Regions from separate parts of the Priestia sp. HNGD-A6 genome, predicted to be linked through region 2. Evidence: riboswitches for the same ligand, from Rfam matches in the RefSeq annotation. Region 2 holds a riboswitch; each other region holds the start of a gene.
The links. Region 2 has a riboswitch for S-adenosylmethionine ahead of mtnW (2,3-diketo-5-methylthiopentyl-1-phosphate enolase). Riboswitches for the same ligand answer to the same signal wherever they lie in the genome.
Positions count from the first base shown of each region.

Region 1: linked by a shared signal. The riboswitch ahead of SCI76_RS02855 (Na+/H+ antiporter NhaC family protein) and the one ahead of mtnW (2,3-diketo-5-methylthiopentyl-1-phosphate enolase) in region 2 are both predicted to bind S-adenosylmethionine.
Region 3: linked by a shared signal. The riboswitch ahead of SCI76_RS15875 (phosphoadenylyl-sulfate reductase) and the one ahead of mtnW (2,3-diketo-5-methylthiopentyl-1-phosphate enolase) in region 2 are both predicted to bind S-adenosylmethionine.

Region 1 is NZ_CP138621.1:548,472-551,750, reverse strand. It holds gene SCI76_RS02865 (ABC transporter ATP-binding protein) at 1-398, shown strand, start outside; gene SCI76_RS02860 (ABC transporter permease) at 391-1,158, shown strand; SAM riboswitch class I at 1,260-1,366, shown strand; gene SCI76_RS02855 (Na+/H+ antiporter NhaC family protein) at 1,452-2,762, shown strand; gene SCI76_RS02850 (hypothetical protein) at 2,802-2,930, opposite strand; gene SCI76_RS02845 (LacI family DNA-binding transcriptional regulator) at 3,055-3,279, shown strand, end outside.
Region 2 is NZ_CP138621.1:1,540,942-1,544,220, forward strand. It holds gene SCI76_RS07860 (2-hydroxy-3-keto-5-methylthiopentenyl-1-phosphate phosphatase) at 1-563, opposite strand, end outside; gene mtnW (2,3-diketo-5-methylthiopentyl-1-phosphate enolase) at 560-1,804, opposite strand; SAM riboswitch class I at 1,885-1,991, opposite strand; gene SCI76_RS07870 (pyridoxal phosphate-dependent aminotransferase) at 2,122-3,279, opposite strand, start outside.
Region 3 is NZ_CP138621.1:3,120,413-3,123,691, reverse strand. It holds gene sat (sulfate adenylyltransferase) at 1-252, opposite strand, end outside; gene SCI76_RS15880 (inorganic phosphate transporter) at 305-1,384, opposite strand; gene SCI76_RS15875 (phosphoadenylyl-sulfate reductase) at 1,404-2,117, opposite strand; SAM riboswitch class I at 2,371-2,473, opposite strand; gene cdaS (sporulation-specific diadenylate cyclase CdaS) at 2,787-3,279, shown strand, end outside.

The DNA.
Region 1 (3,279 bases), 990 kb from region 2:
TTCGTACATATTTACAAACCCTCTGCAGGGAAGAAGGTATTTCAATTTTAATCGCGAGCCACTTATTAAAAGAAGTGGAAGCATTATGTGACCGCGTTGGTATTATTCAAAACGGCGAGTTAAAAGCTGTTCAAGATCTATCTCCAAATCGTCAAGATCAAGGGATGTATGTAGAATTTGAAGTATCTGACGTGCAACAAGCAGCGGATCTTTTATCTCAAGAATTCCAAGTAACAATAAAATCCGATAGTATTGATGTAGTGATTATGAAAGAACAAATTCCAGCTGTGAATAGAAAATTAGTGGACAGCGATATTTTAGTCTACCGAATCACTCCTGTTTATGAGACGCTTGAAGATTCGTTTATGTCCGTTACGGAGGGAGAGCACCATGCTTAAGTTAATTCAAAATGAACACATGAAATGGTTTCACAAAAGAAGTACAAAAATCACGTTTATCACAATCGGTATTTTAACTCTTTGTATGGCTCTTTTAATGAAGAAAGTGGCAAACAGCGCAGGAACGGAAGACAACATATTGAATTTCCTGTCATTTAGTGCAGGCATGCTGATCCTCGTTCAATTTTTCGCGCTTGCTGTTGGAGGATCAATGGTTGCAAAAGAGTTTGAAGCGGGTACCATTAAGCTTCTTTTAATTCGCCCTGCTAGACGTTCAACGATTTTAACGTCCAAGTACATAACGCTCATTTTAATTAGCTTGTATTATTTGCTGAGCTATTTGCTTTTTTCGTTTGTATGGGGAGCATTGTTCTTTGGATTTGCCAGTCTAGAAGGAGATGCGCAGCTGCTTAAAAACATTACGCTTACGTATGACAGCGCGTATATGGAAACGTTTATGATGATGACGTTCGCATTCATGCTGTCGTCTTTATTTAGAAACAGCGCGCTTGCTTCAAGTCTAGCTATTGTCGTAAGTATTGGGGCGAAAGCAGTAACTGGGATAGTATCACAGTTTGGTCTATGGTGGGGGAAATTTTTACTGTTCGCCAACACAAACTTTGTGCAGTATATGGACGGAATGAAGACGATGTTTGACGGAATGACAATTCCATTTTCAATCTTCATCTTAGTTGCACACTTTGTCTTCTTTATGGGCGTAGCATGGGTGGCGTTTTTAAAACGTGACGTAGCTAATTGATGTGAGAATTTTCACACTATATATTTTTCTAAAATAGCATTTGACAATTAAATAAAAAGAGATTACAGTAGTGAAAGACTATTTTTAAAACAACTACAAACTTCTTATCAAGAGAGACGGAGGGACTGGCCCTACGATGTCTCGGCAACTGGCTGTACGCAGTGCGGTGCCAAATCCAGCAGACGATGTTTCGTTTGGAAGATGAGAAGGGTAATCTTATGATACAAATAAGAGACCTCTTCTTATCAATAAGAAGAGGTCTTTTTTTATTACGTAAACAAGAGGTGTTAAGAATGGAACAACAAAAAGGAAACGGCTGGGCGCTGTTACCGCTGGGCGTCTTTTTAGTCCTGTTTGTCGGATCAGGAATTATAACGGGAGATTTTTATAAGCTGCCTGTATTAGTAGCTATTATCATTGCAGCCATTGTGGCGCTGGCTATGAACCGCAAAGATTCACTTAATGTAAAAGTGGAACGCTTTGCTAAAGGAGCAGGGCATCCTGATATCATTATTATGGTACTTATTTTTATTTTAGCAGGTGCTTTTTCAGAAGTCGCTAAAGGCATGGGAGCTGTTGATTCAACGGTAAACTTAGCTCTGTCTGTGCTTCCGCAAAGCTTAGTGGTAGTCGGAATCTTTGTTATTGGCGCATTCATTTCAATTTCGATGGGAACGTCAATGGGAACGATCGCTGCGTTAGGGCCTATCGCTGTAGGAATCAGTGAGCAGGCGCATGTATCCATTACATTGGCAATTGCTGCTGTTGTTGGTGGTGCAATGTTTGGAGATAATTTATCCGTAATCTCTGATACGACCATTGCGGCAGTTCGTACGCAAAAAACAAATATGTCAGATAAATTAAAAGTAAACTTTTTCATTGTCCTTCCTGCAGCGATTGTTACAGTGATTTTATTACTTGTAATGACGCTAGGCAATACGTCATCAGTAGAAATTAAAGATTTTAGCTGGTTTAAAATCTTGCCTTATGTCGGCGTACTCGTTGCTGCCATATTTGGTGCAAACGTATTAAGCATTTTAACCGGAGGAATTGTATTAGCCGGCGTAATTGGATTAGCTGACGGAAGCTACACGCTTTCTTCTCTTGCTAAAACTGTGACAGAAGGTATTGGCGGAATGTCGGAATTAATTATTTTATCTCTTTTAATTGGCGGAATGGTTGAACTCATTCGCTATAACGGCGGTATTCAGTTCTTATTGAACCTATTAACACGACGCATTCAAACAAAAAAAGGCGGAGAATTCAGTATCGCCGGATTAGTAAGTTTAACCAATTTAGCCACGGCTAATAACACGATTTCAATTATTACAGCAGGTCCGTTAGCGAAAGAAATCTCTGATAAGTATTCAATTGACAATCGTAAATCAGCCAGTCTGCTCGACTTGTTTTCATGCAGCGTTCAAGGGCTTATCCCTTACGGTGCACAAATGCTTCTAGCAGCAGGATTTGCTAAAGTTTCACCGATTGAGATTATTCCATTTACATTCTATCCAATGTTAACAGCGGTTTGCGGTATCATTGCAATTGTAATTGGCTTTCCTCGTTTAAATAAAAAATCAAAATCATCTAAAGAAGCTGCGTAATATCAAACCCTTAAAAAGAACATTCTTTTTAAGGGTTTTTTACTGTTTGAAAAAATCAGTCGGCTTTTTTTCATCTAGCTCCTTCCAAAGTGTCTCATTTTGTTTAAGTGCATAAGCCGCTCCTCCGATTTCAATTCCGCATAATAAAATGAATAACAAAATACCCATGATATGACCTCCTTATACAAGTGAATAAAAACATGATTGTAACGGGTTTAGCTTATTGCTTTTTCACTTTATAATGAGAATAAAGTATGAAACGCGTTTCAGCGCAAGAGAAAAAGGTGAAAACATGACAAATATCCGAGATATCGCAAAAAAAGCTGGTGTATCTGTTTCGACCGTGTCACGGGTTTTAAATCATCATCCGTATGTAAAAGAAGAAAAGCGCCGTCTGGTAGAAGAAGTAATTCAAGAACTTAATTACGAACAAAACATTAATGCCGTTCACTTATCAAAAGGGAAAACAAATATGATTGCCGTCGTCTTGCCTTTTATTAATCATCCTTATTTCAGT
Region 2 (3,279 bases):
AAAAAGTCACGCGCAATGACAGTGTCAGCTAATTTGGCAGCCTGCAAATCTGTAATTGAATCGCCAATAACAACCGTATGATCTCTTTCATCTGCAAGATGGCGAATAATCGTTGGCTTACAGCAGCCGCAGTCATTTGTACACTGTTTATCACATGTATGAGGCCACGTAATGGAAATATGCTCACCGGAAAAATCAGATCCGTTGCAGTAGAGCATTTCCTCTGCAACTCGATTTCCCAAAAGCGGTTTTACAAAAAAGTCAATTCCTCCGCTTACAATATAAAGCGGAATATGATGCTCTTTTGTATAGGCAATAAAATCATCAAATCCATCTCGAATAGCAGACGTCTCTAAAATATAAGAAATAATATCTTCCTTTAATTCCACGGGAAGCAAGGCAAACATTTGCCCTACTCCTTCTTGAATGGAGACGCGCTGTGCTAGCACGTCGTCTTTAATACTTTCCCACTCCGGAGGAGCAAATTGTTTCATAATAGCAATAATGTTATCGCTATTTGTGATTGTTCCATCAAAGTCACAAAAGATTTTTAACGATGTCATGCTTTCACCTCTACTGTTCCCCATAGTTGCAAAGCTTTTTGCAACTCTTTTGATTCTTCCGCTTTTTCGGCTAGTGTTTGATGAGAGAGTACTCCATCTATCGCCGCACGGAATGCTTTTCCTCCTCCGATAGCGCCGTCTGGATGACCGTGAACTCCGCCTCCTGCATTAATAATGCTGTCGATTCCAAAGTCCTTCACAAGCTGCGGTACCATTCCAGGATGAATTCCTGCTGAAGGAACCGGGAAAGTCTGCTTATATTTGTACACAGGACGCGTTAATTCGTAGGCAATGCCTGTCGTATCTTCAAGAGAAAGCGCTACGCTTCCGTATGGTGATGGAAACAGTGAGAAATCCGCTCCGGCTAAGCGCAATAGTTTTCCAAGCAGTAATGAATTTGAAAAACCGTAAAACTCTGATGGCGTAAGCGCTCCGCTAACAGCTGGGTGTGCCATAATCGGCAAGTTAATTTCATCATCTTCTCGAAGTGCCTGCAGTACGTCTAACCCGTAAGCAAATACGTTGAATAAAAGAGCATCGGCTCCTAGCTCAGCTGCTTTTCTCGCTTTTTCTTTTAATTCAAACGTTCGTCCCGTTAAATTAACAGCATACAGCGTGCGGTGTCCCGTTTTTTCGTATACTTCATTCAGTACTTTTTTTCCTTCTGTAACGCGAGCTTCAAAAGGTGTTCGTTCACTATCAAACAAAATCTCGTCGTCTTTAACCAAATCCACTCCGCCAAGCGCTTGCTCACGAAGCTGAGTTGTTAAGTACGTCATATCTCTTCCAATTACGCCTTTAAAAATACTCATCACAAGCGGACGGTCATAAACGCCTAGTTTCTCTCGGATACCTTCTATTCCAAAGCGCGGTCCTGGGAATTCAGCTAATAATTCATCAGGAAAATCCAAGTCTAATAATTTCACTTTTCCATCAAGTGATAGTTTTCCGAAAACCGTAACTAAAATAGCCGGTAAATCTCTTGAAAAGTTGGCAGTAGGATAAGCAATTTTGACAATAGCCTGCTTAACCTCTCCGCCTAAATATCCGTTAACACGTTCGCAGTCTTGAAGCTCAGTTACGGATATGACGCGCCCTTTATGCTTTTGAAGCTGCTGTTGATCTAAAAGCGGCAGATCTGTCCATGAGCCGACGGTTAGTCCTAAAGCGATTCCTTCCGCTTTTTTATGAAAATTTCCTTTATTGTCATGTAGTAAGTAGCTTGCAACGATTTCACTCATTATGCTAAAAACTCCCTTGCTGTTTAATATCGTTAATAAAAAAAACCTCTTCTGTAATTAAGAAGAGGCTTTCGTTGCTCTTCTTATCTCTCAGCTGCTGCTGCAAGAATTAGCACCGTGCTTAACATGCGTTAAGTCGGTTGCCGGGCTTCATCGGGCTAGTCCCTCCACCTACTCTTAATAAGAAAGTTGCTATTTATTTAAATTGAATTCGTAGATTATATACTAAATAAAAAATACCGCTAGGATTTATCGGTTATTAATCTCGTTAACTTCTTACATATTAAGCCAACTCAAAAAGGATTGTCAATGCGTTTTTAAAATAAATTTAATTTTTTTATTCGAGATACAGCTTCTCTCATGCGCTCTTCATCCGTCAGCAGTCCTACGCGCACATAGCCTTCACCATATGTTCCGAAGCCTACTCCAGGTGCCACTACAACGTGGGCTTTTTCAAGAAGTAAATCTGAAAATTGTTCAGAAGTATATCCTTTAGGAACTTTTAGCCATGCAAAAAAGGAACCCGCTGGAGATGTAACGTCCCAACCAATTTCTTGAAGCCCTTGAATAAAGGTATTGCGTCTAGATTCATAGCGCTTAACTAAATCATTCACACATTGTTGAGATTCTAACAGAGCTGCCGCTGCTGCCTCTTGAACCGCCCCAAAGAGGCTGACATACATATGATCTTGAAGAAGATTAATAGCTTCTACTACACTTTCATTTCCTACAGCAAATCCAACTCGCCATCCCGCCATGTTATACGTTTTAGAAAGAGTATAAATTTCAATTCCCGTCTCTTTTGCACCAGGAGTCTGTAAAAAGCTGATTGGCTTTTTACCATCAAATCCAATGGCTCCGTAGGCAAAGTCGTGTACCACACAAATATCGTGCTTGGCAGCAAACGCCACGGTGTCTTCAAAAAATTCTGCTGTTGCCACTGCACCGGTAGGATTATTCGGATAGTTTAAAAACATGAGCTTTGCCTGTTCTTTAGCACGTTCACCTATCTCTTCGTATACGGGCAGAAAATGATTTTCAGCCGTGAGCGGCATCACTTCCATCTTTGCTTTTGCAAGCTCTACTCCAGACCAGTAATCAGGATATCCAGGATCCGGAACCAGCACCGTATCTCCAGGGTTTAATAAGCACTGCGGAATTTCTACAAGTCCACCCTTCCCGCCAAACAAAATAGCTACTTCTTTTTCAGGATCCACATCAACGCCATATTCTCGTTTATAAAAAGTCGCAACGGCCTCTTTTAAAAACTGGTGCCCCCGAAATGGAGAATATTTATGATGTATAGGATTAGCACTTGCTTTTTGAAGTGTTTCTACAATATGTGAAGGAGTAGGCTGATCAGGATTTCCCTGCCCTAAGTTAATAACGTCGTGCCCTTGGGCCATTACTTTTCCTACCTTGCCTACAAGTGATGCAAAAAATTGTTTTGGTAAACTTTTTAATAGTTCCGATTG
Region 3 (3,279 bases), 1.6 Mb from region 2:
CTCTTCTGTTACGGGAAGAGTAATAGGAATACTCCATACAGTTCCATCTGCTAGACGCATATTTTCAACAACTGATTGATAATCTTTTTCTCCTAAAAACCCCGTAATTGGGCTATAAGCACCAATTCCAATTAGTTCTAAATCGCTTAGAGCCATGTTGTCTACTTCAATTTCTTTTGTTAGTGACGTGTAGTCATATGTTGGTTGATATAAATTAATTAATTCTCCACCGTGTGCTTGAATTGTTGTCATTTTGTAAAATCCTCCTTAAGTAATTAACACAATATAATAAAAAGCACTTGAATCACGCAGTCATTTTTTCTTTTTCCGACTGCAGGCTTGCTCTTTTTCTTCTAGTCGTTCTAGCTAAGCTTAGAATACCTCCTGTAGCAATACATCCACTAGCTAGCACCACAAATGAATATAAGTCGCTTTCAAGTACTAATTTCACAAGAACATATGAGATTACGAGTGAAAATACAGGGGATACCACCCAAACCTTTAACATTTGAATGACCACTTCTCGCTGTTCTTTCGTAAATCCCGTTTTCGCTGCGCCTATTCCAATAATAGAAGACGTAGTGACCTGTGTAAGCGGTACTGGCAAACCAAACAGTGAAGCGACTGTAACAAGAGAAGCACCAGTACCCGAGATAATACAGCCTTCTCCTACAGAATAGCGAGTAATTTTTTTTCCGTTTGTTTCAATAACTCGGCCTCCTAGTAAAAGAGCTCCGAGCGCCACCGCCAATCCTCCTGCTATGACACCCGTTGTAGCATCCATTAATCCAGCTCCTACTAGAGGACCGACAGCATTTGCCACATTGTTCATTCCAGCTGAGAAGGCTTCAAAGAATCCCGTTGCAATAACTAAAATCGTTAAAACTCTTTTCCACTTTCCCTCTGCTTCTTTTTTATGCGCTCTGCGCTTTATCACTTTCCCAATCAAAAAAGCAATAACAAATGAAACTAGCGGAACAATAATCCAAAAAGACATGACAATTAAAAGTTTTTCTACATACAGAGATTGATAAGCTACCCCTACTCCAACAACTGAGCCAACTGTTACTTCACTTGTTGATAAAGGGATACCAATCAAATTCGCGAAAAAGAGTGACAGCGTTGCAGCAGCCAGAATGATAATAACTAATTCTACTGACAGCAGTTTTTCAGGTATGATACCTGAACTGATGGTTTTTACCACCTCACCGCCTCCGGTAACAGCTCCGAGCACAATTCCTACAGCACAGATGAACAGGGCCACTCTTCGCTTTTTAATTGCACCGGAGCCGTATGAAACGCCCATAGCAGCTGCTGCACCGCTTGCCCCAATATTCATTGCAAAAAAAAGCGCAATGATAAAGGCAACATATAAAAGCATCATTTATTCAGCTCTTTCGTATTTAAGATTCGTGTAATCCGCACTCCACTTTTTGTGTACCTGCCCATCTTCCTGAACGTAAATCGTCTACATTATAGGCAGGTGCGGTACAGGGCTCACAGCCGATACTTGGGTAGCCTTGATCATGAAGTTTGTTGTATGGCAAATCATGCTTATACACATAACGCCAAATTTCTTTCCATGACCAATGAATTAACGGACAAACTTTCACCTTCTTGAATTTCTCATCTTTATTAAAATAATTCGTGTTGGCACGAGACTCAGACTGCTCACGTCTCAAACCAGAAATCCACGCATCATAAGGAGCAAGGGATTCTCTTAGCGGAATGATTTTTCGAATTTGACAGCATAGGTTAGGCTGACTCTTCCAAAGCTCATCTCCATGTTTTTCAGCTTGTTCTGCAAGAGTTAAATCCGGCTTTTTCATATGAATACGTAAATCAGGGAAGCGTTCTTTAATTGCATCAATCACTTCATATGTTTCTTTAAAATGAACCCCTGTATCTAAAAAGACAATTTCAGCATCTTTTTTCACTTTTGAAATTAAATCAATTAACACGATTCCTTCGATCCCAAAGCTTGACGCATAAATAATTGAATCTCCGTAGGTATCATACGCCCACTGCAATGCTGAAAGGGCTCCTTTTGTTTCATCTTTACTGTCGAACTCTGGAAATGTATCGCTCCAGTTTTCGTACGTATATAAGTCTGCCATTTTCTCCACTCCAATTCTTAGTTATCCGCGTTATCCAATAAAAAAAGACGGTTTTACCCACTAGAATTGGATAAAACCGCCTCTAGTGTGTCTAGTCAGCGAAACTATTTAATTCTTACTTTGCTTCGGCGTGTTCAAAGGTTTGTTTTAAGTCGGGGTTTACAGTCATCGTTGTCCCTCCTCAAAATATCTCTTGCGCTATATCAAAATAAAAAGTCTTCCGTATTGAAAGACTGGGTAGGCAATAATTTTCACCTTATCTTTCAAAATGATACACACTTTGCTGGAATTAGCACCTTGCTAAGCAGGTTGCCGGGGTTCAGCGGGCCAGATCCCTCCACCACTCTTGATAAGCATTTTTTAAAAATTTTAGCATATTTAGAATATTTGTCAACATTAAAAATTATATATCCGATAAGAAAACTATACTTTAAATTCACAGAAATATCTATACTTTTATTTAAAACAACATATGTAAATTTAACCCAAATGTGAACATATCAGTTTATAAAACGCTTTCTTTTTTCCCCGACTTTTTATGTTCTCTTGCTAAATAAAATGCAAAATCTCTCTATAAAATTAATAACGGATTTATGAGCTTTACGGATAATTCACTCACATTAGCACACATTACAGATAACACTGACTGACAGATAGGAGCTATATAAGATGGAGAGACAACCCTTTCAATTAGACGATACAATTAAAAATAATGTGCGAACATATTTACAGCAGATTTCAACTGAAGCCTCTAATTTAATTAAACATTTAGACACGAGTGATCATTGTATTTTATGTGATTTTGAGGAGATGAGAAGGTTATTTCAAGATGTTCAAGCTACGGCCGCCTCTTATTACTTGCGTCATTACTTATCGCCTTATACATTTGAATACGCTGCTCTGTCCCTAGCTATTCATAACCTCTCTGAGAAACGTCACGGCGCTTTAATTGTCATTGAACGGGAACAAAATGTTGATCCTCTTATTCAAAAAGGAATGCCTATTCAAGCTCCTGTCAGCGCTACGCTAGTTGAGACACTGTTCTATCCAGGGACACCCTTACATGACGGAGCCGTCCTAATTAGAAATAATCAGCTTATTTCAGCTGCTAATGTTTTACCTCTCTCGTCTATTATTTCAACGAACAAAAAGTTGGGAACAC